2 linked regions of the Paraglaciecola sp. L3A3 genome follow. The protein of the gene in region 1 interacts with the protein of each later gene in a pairwise test. Links are inferred from orthologs where the notes say so. Each region holds a gene or a part of one and is shown in the gene's direction. Other genes may lie near its edges.

What was found.
Region 2: the proteins of GQR87_RS10200 (region 1) and glp interact in binary tests that used the Escherichia coli proteins (3 or more experiments, as listed by UniProt). The link is inferred for Paraglaciecola sp. L3A3 from one-to-one orthologs.

Annotation. Positions count from the first base shown.
Region 1 is NZ_CP047023.1:2,436,741-2,442,029, forward strand. Bases 710-3,606 are described here. They hold GQR87_RS10200 (molybdenum cofactor guanylyltransferase), read left to right. Parts: upstream 710-1,805; coding sequence 1,806-2,408; downstream 2,409-3,606. Other genes in these bases: moaA (GTP 3',8-cyclase MoaA), read left to right, coding at 827-1,795; moaB (molybdenum cofactor biosynthesis protein B), read left to right, coding at 2,409-2,951; moaC (cyclic pyranopterin monophosphate synthase MoaC), read left to right, coding at 2,956-3,450; moaD (molybdopterin converting factor subunit 1), read left to right, coding at 3,447-3,606. Outside these bases: GQR87_RS10190 (P-loop NTPase fold protein), read right to left, coding at 1-424; more of moaD, read left to right, coding at 3,607-3,707; molybdopterin synthase catalytic subunit MoaE, read left to right, coding at 3,712-4,173; fur (ferric iron uptake transcriptional regulator), read right to left, coding at 4,220-4,636; flavodoxin FldA, read right to left, coding at 4,778-5,289. UniProt on the Escherichia coli protein: Transfers a GMP moiety from GTP to Mo-molybdopterin (Mo-MPT) cofactor (Moco or molybdenum cofactor) to form Mo-molybdopterin guanine dinucleotide (Mo-MGD) cofactor.
Region 2 is NZ_CP047023.1:3,313,185-3,318,377, forward strand. The notes cover bases 1,629-4,429. They hold glp (gephyrin-like molybdotransferase Glp), read left to right. Parts: upstream 1,629-2,319; coding sequence 2,320-3,540; downstream 3,541-4,429. Other genes in these bases: GQR87_RS13775 (TraB/GumN family protein), read left to right, coding at 1,629-2,199; GQR87_RS13785 (MATE family efflux transporter), read left to right, coding at 3,743-4,429. In the rest of the region: nitrite reductase large subunit NirB, read right to left, coding at 1-951; more of GQR87_RS13775, read left to right, coding at 1,339-1,628; more of GQR87_RS13785, read left to right, coding at 4,430-5,101; GQR87_RS13790 (MOSC domain-containing protein), read left to right, coding at 5,103-5,193. UniProt on the Escherichia coli protein: Catalyzes the insertion of molybdate into adenylated molybdopterin with the concomitant release of AMP.

The DNA of each region.
Region 1 (5,289 bases):
AATTATAAGGGTTATCTGTGGCTTTATTGAACCGTGGAATAGTTACTGGTAGTTGTGCTGATTTAATTTTTTCTAATGCTTGTTTAATTAAACTAGTGTCATGGGTGCCTGGTACGCCTCTGGTTTTAAATAGGGGGTGTACATCGGTTGCCAAAATTTCACGTTCATCTTGACTGTAATAAAAGTCATCTAATGACATTACTATCACAGACAAATTGTATTTTTCTTCTAAATATAATTTTAGGTAATCAGAAAGGGTTGATTTACCTGAGCCTTGGCAACCATTTATGCCAACAAAATAGCTTGTTTCTGCACTTTTTTGGTGCAATGCAATTTCATCTGCCAAAGGGATATAAAATTCTTTTGCCGTTTGTTGAAACACGCTAGGGAGCTTGTGTTGGTTAATAAAAGTCTCGGTTAACATAAATTTAGTTTCCTAATTTGTTGGCTAAACTTGCATATCTTTTAGTCAACATTCCATATTTTATAATTACTATTACAACTTATGTGCCAACAACTTTTTATAAGGCATATTCTTTAGCCTATTTATTACATACTCATATATGATGTGTGATTATGTTGTCTTGGGAGAAATTTGTTTTGCATTACTCCGTTCCTTTTATATGGTACAAATAGATAACTGCTATTACATATTTTATGCAATAGCTACTTTATAGCTCCGAGCTTATTTACCTAAATCTACACAGGCAAGGTATATGGGCCGTGAACTTGCTTTTAAGTTCGCCAGGGTTGCAAGAGAAATCGAACAGCCTCCCGTAAACACCTACTTTTTGGTGTTTAAATTTGGAAAGGTGTTAATCAAAACATGTTAGAAGATAAATTTGGACGCCGTTTCCACTATTTACGGCTGTCTATTACAGACGTGTGTAATTTCAGGTGTGACTACTGTCTGCCAGATGGTTACGCATGTGATAGTGATAGAAATTTCCTTTCAGTTAGTGAAATACAAACCTTGGTTAAAGGTTTTGCCGCTTTAGGTACCAGTAAAGTACGTATCACAGGTGGTGAGCCTTCTCTTCGAAAAGACCTAGCTGAAATTATTAAAAATTGTGCTAATACCCCTGGTATAGAACATGTCGCTATGACAACTAATGGTTATAAGCTTGAGTCTAATATACAAACTTGGGTTGACGCCGGTTTAGATTCGCTTAATGTCAGTATTGATAGTTTAGATCCTCGAATGTTTCAGTCTATTACTGGGCACGATTCCTTAGATTCTATTTTGACTGGAATTGATAAAGCATTAGCTTTAGGTGTTAAAGTTAAAGTGAATGTTGTATTGATGAAACAATATAATGCGGCTGAGTTTAGTCAGTTTTTAAACTGGGTTAAATCTACTCCCATTAGTTTACGTTTTATCGAGTTGATGCAAACTGGAGATAATCTAACATTTTTTCAAGAAAATCATGTTTCCGGGTTACCTTTCAAAGAGCAGCTGCTAGAGAGTGGTTGGAGCCAATTAATCCGCAGTAAAACTGCTGGTCCTGCTCAGGAGTTTTATCATCCTGACTCTGAAGGCCGAATTGGTTTAATTATGCCTTACAGTAAAGACTTTTGTGGCACATGTAATCGATTAAGGGTATCGGCCATAGGTAAACTGCATCTTTGTTTATTTGCAGAACAAGGTCTAGACATAAGAGCCTCATTACAATCAGCAGATAGTATTGAATTACAGAAGCAACTCTCAAGTTTATTGTCTGATAAAGAAGCGACACATTGGTTACAAGATGGTTATACCGGTGGCACTAAACATTTGGCTATGTTGGGCGGTTAGTGGTGAGTATATGTTAGCTGGAATTGCCCTTGCCGGTGGACGCTCGAGTCGAATGGGAAAGGACAAAAGTTTATTGTCTATACCCGATACTGATTTAACTTTATTGAGTCATTGTCAAAAGTTGTTAGCTGGATTACAGCCCATAAAAGTGTGGATCAGTGGTATAAAGGATAACCAAGCTTTAGTAGATGTTTACCCTAATTATGGACCTATGTCTGGTATCCATAGCGTGCTCAGTTATTTAATAAATAACGAGCCTGATATTACTGAAGTCCTCTTTGTGCCCGTTGATATGCCTGCGTTAACGCTTGAAGATTTGCAATTATTAGTGCAACAAGGGCAAAAATTTAACTCACTTTGTTACTATCAAGATCATCATTTCCCTTTATATATGCCTATAAGAAAAAATATTTTAAGCCATTTGGAACAACAGCTGCAGCATGCTGTAGAACTACCAAGCCAGGGTAAAAATAAACAATTATCCATGCGCAAAGTATTAAACCACTTTGCAGCAAAATCAATACCAGTAACCAATCAATCTTCACTTATAAACATAAATACTCCTCAGCAATGGCAACAACATTGCGAGTTGAGTAAAGTTAAAGGTAAATAAATGGCATCGCAAATAACGACTGAAACAAAACAACTCAATATAGCGGTTTTAACGGTTTCTGATACAAGGACTGAAGATAATGATACTTCAGGCCAATATTTAGTGCAGGCTGTAATTGACGCAGGGCATAAGTTTATTGAAAAGAATATTGTTATTGATGATAAGTTTAAAATCAGAGCCGAATTATCCAATTGGATTGCATCAGATCAAGTACAAGTAGTGCTTATAACAGGTGGCACCGGGTTTACTGCTAGAGATACCACCCCAGAAGCGGTTAAACCTTTATTCGATAAAGATATTGAAGGATTCGGCGAACTGTTTAGGCATGTCTCATTTTTAGAAATTGGCACGTCGACTGTGCAATCAAGAGCCCTTGCCGGAATGGCAAATGGTACTGCTATTTTTTGTATGCCTGGTTCTACAGGGGCATGTAAAACGGCTTGGACTAAAATTTTGCTGCAGCAACTCAATTCAACACATAGGCCCTGTAACTTTGTTGTACATTTAAAAAATGTAACAGCAAGCTGTGAAAGTAGGGGGTAAATTTGTGACTGCACAAGAAAAATTTAGTCATATTAATGAGCAAGGTAAAGCCAATATGGTAGATGTGACTGAAAAGCAAATCACACAGCGCCAAGCCATAGCTGAAGGTTATATTAAAATGTCACAACAAGCTTTTGATTTATTAAAAAATAATCAACACGCTAAAGGAGATGTTTTATCCGTTGCTCAAATAGCTGGTATTCAGGGCGCAAAAAAATGCAGCGATCTTATTCCTTTATGCCATCCATTAATGCTTTCGAAAGTACAGATTGAATTTCAAATTTTAGATGACTCTCAACAAGTGCGAATTCAAGCATTGTGCAAGTTATCAGGCCAAACAGGAGTAGAGATGGAAGCATTAACCGCCGTAAGTGTCGCTGCTCTTACTTTATTCGATATGTGTAAGGCAGTAGACCCATTAATGGAAATTTCTGGCATTAGAGTATTAAAAAAGCAGGGCGGTAAAAGTGGTGATTGGCAAGTTGAGAAGGTTAAATGATTAATATACTTTTTTTTGGTCAACTTAAAGAACGTTTAAACCAAGACAAGATAAAAATAGACTTGTCTGAACTAAGTGATAAACAAACTAATGTGGCTAACTTACGAAACTATTTGCAAAAACAAAATGTAGATTGGCTTGAATTTTTGCAATTTGGTCAAGCTTTGGTAGCGGTCAACCAAGAAATAGCCACTGAAGAAACCGAAATAGCAGATAATGATGAAGTGGCTTTTTTCCCACCTGTTACCGGCGGGTAATCTAATGGCCATGAATAATAAAATTTGTGTGCAACAACAGGACTTTGATTTAGCTTCTGAATATCATAATTTAACAATAAACAATCCGGATGATGGTGCTGTGGTGACCTTTGTTGGTTTAGTTAGAGATTTCAATCAAGATGGAAAAATAACGGGATTATTTTTAGAACATTACCCAGCCATGACTATCAAAGCATTAACTTCCATTGTTCAACAAGCTAGAGAAAAGTGGACTCTTGGCCGAATAACAATTATTCATAGGGTAGGGCAGTTAAACCCAACAGATCAAATCGTTTTTGTGGGTGTCACCAGTCAACATAGACAAGCTGCTTATCAGGCAAATGAATTTATTATGGATTACCTTAAAACAAGAGCCCCATTTTGGAAAAAAGAAACCAGTAAACAAGGTGATTCATGGGTTGAAGCGAAACAGACTGATAGAGAAAAAGCAGACAGGTGGCAATAAAAAAGCCGCTAATTAGCGGCTTACAATTTGATAATTTTATTGTTGATTATTCATCACAATTTTCTTTGCAATAACCATATAGGTACAAACTATGATGAGTCAGTGACATGTTATGTCTTTCTGCTACTTCTTTTTGACGTTTTTCAATTAACTCATCTTCAAACTCGATTACTTTGCCGCAATTTAAACATACCAAATGATCGTGATGTTCTTTATGGCTAATTTCGAATACAGATTTACCACCTTCAAAGTGATGACGATTTAATATACCCGCATCATCAAATTGGTTTAGTACTCGATATACTGTGGCTAAACCAATATCCTCATCTTGTTCAATGAGTCGTTTATATACATCTTCTGCACTGATATGTTGATTTTCAGGAAGTTGCAGTATTTCTAATATTTTTAAACGAGGCAGGGTAACTTTTAATCCTGCTTTTTTTAATTCTTTATTTTGATCCATTGACTTACTTACAAATAATTAATGATGTCATTATAGGGTAGTTGGCCTCTATTGAAAGAGCAGATGCATAATTATAATAACTATTTACAAATTAAAAGGGAGCCTAAGCTCCCTTTAAGATTATTTTTAGATAGTAACCAGTTAACCTAGTTCTGCTAAACACATTTCTTCGTTAATCTGTTTACACCAAGCTTTAACTCGTTCTTCTGTCAGCTCTGGTTGTCTGTCTTCGTCTATGCCAAGGCCGACAAAGTGATCTTCATCAGCCATACCTTTCGAAGCTTCAAAGTCATACCCTTCAGTTGACCATTGGCCTACTAAAATGGCTCCTTTGGCTTCCACTATATCCCTAACCATGCCCATAGCATCTAGGAAATATTCAGCGTAATCTTCCTGATCACCACAACCAAAAATAGCCACTAGCTTATCTTCAAAATCAATCATTTCAAGTTCAGGAAAAAAATCATCCCAGTCGCATTGCGCTTCACCGTAATACCAAGTGGGAATGCCGAATAATAATAGATCGAACTCAGCTATTTGCTCTTTACTGCTTTTAGCAATGTCATGCACTGCTATTAAATTTTTACCCAACTCTTTTTGGATCATTTTAGCAATATGCTCTGTATTGCCAGTATCACTGCCGAAAAATAGCC
Region 2 (5,193 bases), 880 kb from region 1 along the record:
ATGGCTAGCTGCGGCTCTAGCCATAGTGTAGCCAGGGGCGACTAAACCATAAATAAAGTTATTCCACAGGGCGCACTCACCTATAGCATAGATATCTGCATCGCTGGTTAAACAATGGTCATTTACCACTATTCCACCACGCTCACCAATGGCAATATCAAATTCTCTGGCTAAGGCATCTGAAGGTCGAATACCTGCAGAGAACAAAATCATATCTGTTTCTAATTCTTCACCGTCAGCAAAACACATTTTATAACGACAGGTATCACCGGCTTCAATACTTTGGGTGGCTTTTTGGGTATGCACTTGCACGCCTAAAGCTTCGATTTTGCTACGTAATAAACGTCCACCACCACCATCTACTTGCACAGCCATTAATTGTGGAGCAAATTCAACCACATGAGTTTGAAGACCTGCTTCTTTCAATGCATTGGCTGCTTCTAAACCTAACAACCCACCGCCCACTACAACGCCCACTTTACTGACTTCAGATGAAGCACTGATGGCTTCTAAATCTTCAATAGTACGATAAACTAAACAATGTGGTTGATCGTTACCAGGAATTGGAGGAACAAAAGGATAAGAGCCAGTCGATAACACTAACTTGTCATATTCATACACATCACCAGACTCGGTGGTAACAGATTTTGCCAACTTATTGATGTTGACGACCTTAGCATTCAAGGCAAAATTAATATTATGCTGCTCATAATATTCAGGAGTAGTTAAGGCTAATTCGTCAGCTGTTTTACCTGAAAAATATTCTGAAAGATGAACCCTGTCATATGCTAAGCGAGGTTCTGCAGACAAAACCACCACATCTAATTTTGTACTATTATCTGTTGTATTTTGTTGAATCAGTTGGTCAACAAAGTGGTGTCCCACCATGCCATTACCTACTACTACAATACGCATTTTTTGCGCGCTACCTAGATTAACTGAACTTGACATTATTCACCTCTGTAATTGCTTTAAAAACAAAAAAGCCCACACTAATTAATCGTAATAAATTAGGGTGGGCTTCTTTGCCAGACCATAACCTCACGCTATTGTGAAGACACGGACAATAAGTTGTATCAAACAAACTGCTTTGATTTGTTTAGTGCATTTACATATACAGATTTAATGCCAGTTTTTTATCCCTTATAATTCATATAGTTAACAATAAAGCTATTTATTTCACTTATACATATCGCTTTAATTTGGGGCGTTTGCACCAAATTGGTTCAGTAAATACAGAATCTTGTGATTTTACAATTTAGCCGTTGCCTTTAGTAAATAACTAACTGTATGCTGAGCAGGTTTTTTGCCCTTCACTTAATGGATTATTATAATTTCATGGCCTTACTAAAAAAGATCGCACTCATCACCGGCACATTCTTCGCATTACACGTTCAAGCAGCTTCAGTCTGGAAGGTCACATCTGAAAATAAGCAAATTTTTATAGGCGGTACTATGCATGTATTAACTGCAGAGGATTACCCACTACCAAAAGAATATGACCAAGCTTACCAAGCCTCAGACAAACTCGTTTTTGAGACGGATATGAAAGCTGTAACATCCCCTGAGTTTGCGCAACAGTTAATGTCAAAAATGATGTACTCTGACGGCACAACATTAGATAAAGTACTCAAACCCAGCACTTATAAGGCTTTACTTGAGCATTTAGCAGCTCGTGGTCTACCCATACAAAATTTCGTTAACTTTAAACCCAGCTTACTGGCCATTAGTTTAAGTATGATTGAACTAAAATTGATTGGCTTAAGTAGTGAAGGCGTAGATGCATATTATTCCAATTTGGCTAGCAAACAAAACAAAGCACAATTATGGCTAGAATCTCCCGATCAACAGATCCAGTTTTTAATGGATCTTGGTCAAGGAGATGAAGATAAAATGATTGAATACACCTTAAAAGACATTAAAAAAATGCCAGACATGATAGAAAAACTCCGTCTGGCATGGCGCGCTGGTGACATGCAGACCATGACAGATATCAGTATTAAAGAATTTAAAACTGATTACCCACAAATTTATCAAGATCTTCTAGTAACACGGAATAACAATTGGCTACCGGAAATAGAAAGTATGCTAAAAACCCCAGCCACTGAATTCATTTTAGTGGGTGCTATGCATTTAGCAGGCCCCGATAGTGTATTAACTAAATTGAAAGCCAAGGGCTACAAAATAGAAAAGTTATAAAATGATACATTAAAAGAGCAAAATTTAAATTTTTGCTCTTCCTCTTTTAAATCATTTTTGCCATAGTGTTGGCTATTATTAATAGCCAAGCCATACTCTTAGTTAAGTGAAAATTCTCCTATGCTACACACCTGTGATAATCCCGGTCTGTTACCTATTTCAGAGGCTATCTCTGCTATTTTATTACAGCTTGAATGCCCAAATACTCAGGAAAAAGTAACACTTGTTTCTGCACGAGGCAGAGTATTAGCCAAAGATATAGTATCGAAAATTCAAGTGCCACCGGCAGATAATTCGGCAATGGACGGATATGCCATGCGCTGTGAAGACTTAGCCATAAGTAACAACTTACAATTAATGGGAACAGCATTAGCCGGACAACCCTTTACTGGTACTGTTGCTGAAGGACAATGTGTACGCATAATGACAGGTGCAATTATTCCCACTGGCGCTAATTCTGTAGTGATGCAAGAAAATACCCAAGCAGATGGGAATACTATTACCTTTAAACAGATCCCAGACGAAGACAATAGTGTTCGAAAAGCCGGCGAAGATATTCAACTTGGTCAAGTAGTTGTAGCAAAAGACACAAAACTTACAGCGGCACACCTAGCATTAATTGCTTCGATTGGTGTAGCTGAAGTAGACGTCACAACAAAATTAACAGTCGGTTTAATCGCTACTGGTGACGAACTCACGCCAGCGGGGCAAGATTTAGCACCCGGTGCTATTTATGAAAGTAATAGATACGCCTTACAGGCACTGCTTGAGGATTACCCAGTAAAAGTCATAGACTACGGTATTGTGAAGGATGACAAAACATCCCTAAGAAAAGTATTTTTCCAAGCAGATCAAGACTGTGATTTAGTGCTTTCGTGTGGCGGAGTTTCTGTGGGTGATGCGGATTATGTCAAAGATATTCTACAAGAATTAGGCGAAATCAATTTTTGGAAAGTCGCCATTAAACCGGGTAAACCTTTTGCTTTTGGTAAACTCAAACAAGCATGGTTTTGTGGCTTACCAGGTAATCCAGTGTCTTCATATGTAACCTTTGAACAATTAGTGACACCACTAATAGAAAAATTAACTGGGCAACAAACCTCTAGCCCTCATTATTTTATTGCCAAGGCAGCCGAAACCATTCGTAAACGCCCAGGCCGTGCAGATTATCAAAGAGGTATTTTTTACCGAGATGAGACTGGTGAATTATGGGTAAAGCCCAACGGCAAACAAGGCTCAGGCATAATGAGCTCCATCGCTAACGCAAACTGTTATATGATGCTGCCACAAGAGTCAGCTAACATCAACCAAGGTGAGCCCGTTAAAATTGAGCCTTTTTAAGATGCAAGAAGCTAGTCAATGATGAAAATACTAAATAATTAAAAATAGCATAATTATCATGCGCTTAGTTAAACACGCATAGCTTCTTTCACTTTTACACTCGCAGCTCGGGGCTCGTCACTCGTCACTGCTTTTACTTTTTAACTAGTAGCTCGAAACTAAACATTCGTCGCTGCTTTTACTTTTACATTCGAGACCCTAAGTGGCATTTAAAAAAGAACTAAAAACCATTGCTCATCTTGCATGGCCGTTACTCATAGCACAAATTACTCAAACTTTAATGGGTGTGTCAGACACCATAATGGCGGGTCGATACTCGGCTACCGATATGGCGGCTGTAGCTATTGGTTTCAGTTTTACCCTACCAATTATTGTATTTATACAAGGCATTACCTTAGCCTTGCCGCCTATTATTTCTCGCTTAAATGGGGCGAAAGATGTCAGCAAAGTCGCCAACTACACTCAGCAAATGGTCTGGTTAGCCTTGGCCTTTTCAGCCATTGCAGTGGTATTTGGCTTTTTGTTTGAACCCCTCACCCATTATATTCAAATGGAGAAAGAGCTAGGCAAAATAGCGGTAGATTATATCCAGTATGTGTTGTTTTCGATGCCTGCTTTTGCTTTGTACCAAGTACTACGTAATTATTGTGAAGGTTTATCCATCACAAAACCCAGTATGATCATTATGGGCATTGGTTTATTGGTGAATATTCCCGCCAATTATATACTTATCTATGGGAAATTTGGTTTACCTGAAATGGGTGGTGCTGGCTGCGGGGTGGCCACAGCGCTGGTATTTGTCGCCATGTTTATCGGCACTTGGTTATACACACTAAAAGCAAAAGCCTTAGCCAAGTATGAATTATATCGTCATCTATATTTACCCGATCTAACGGTTATCAAAGAATGCTTAAAACTAGGCTTACCCATCGCTATGACCATACTATTTGAAGTCACTTTGTTTGCCGTTGTAGCCATATTATTGGCGCCATTTGGCTCAATTGTGGTGGCGTCTCATCAAGTGGCGCTAAACTTTTCTGCCCTGATGTTTATGATCCCTTTAAGTATTGGCATGGCTACCAGTATTCGTATCGGTTATTTGTTGGGAGAAAACAGACCAGAGCAAGCAAAAATCACCACCCGTTGCGCCTTTTTGGTAGGTATTTCTATTGCCACTTTCACTGCCAGTTTCACCATGATTTTTCGCAATACTATCGCAGAGCTTTATAGTATTGATCCCTTGGTGATTGAGTTGGCATCAAGTCTATTATTATTGGCTGCTTTGTTTCAATTCTCTGACGCTATCCAGGTTATTTCGGGTACAGCATTAAGGGGTTATAAAGACACTGCTGCTATGTTTTATCTAAGTTTTACCTCATATTGGCTAGTAGGACTCAGCATTGGTTGTGTTTTAGGCTTAACCGATTGGATAGTACCTAAAATGGCCGGAGCAGGTTTTTGGATTGGCTTTATTTGTGGCTTAACCTGTGCGGCGATTACGTTAGGTATTCGTCTCAAGTATATTCAAAATCACCATGTTCAACTGCAAAGAAAAGCCTAACATGCAATTACTGGATATCGCTTATCACGAACACTCAACCGCCCCCATGCAAACTAAAACAACAAGCATGGTAACTCGTGTGGCGGGTGTTG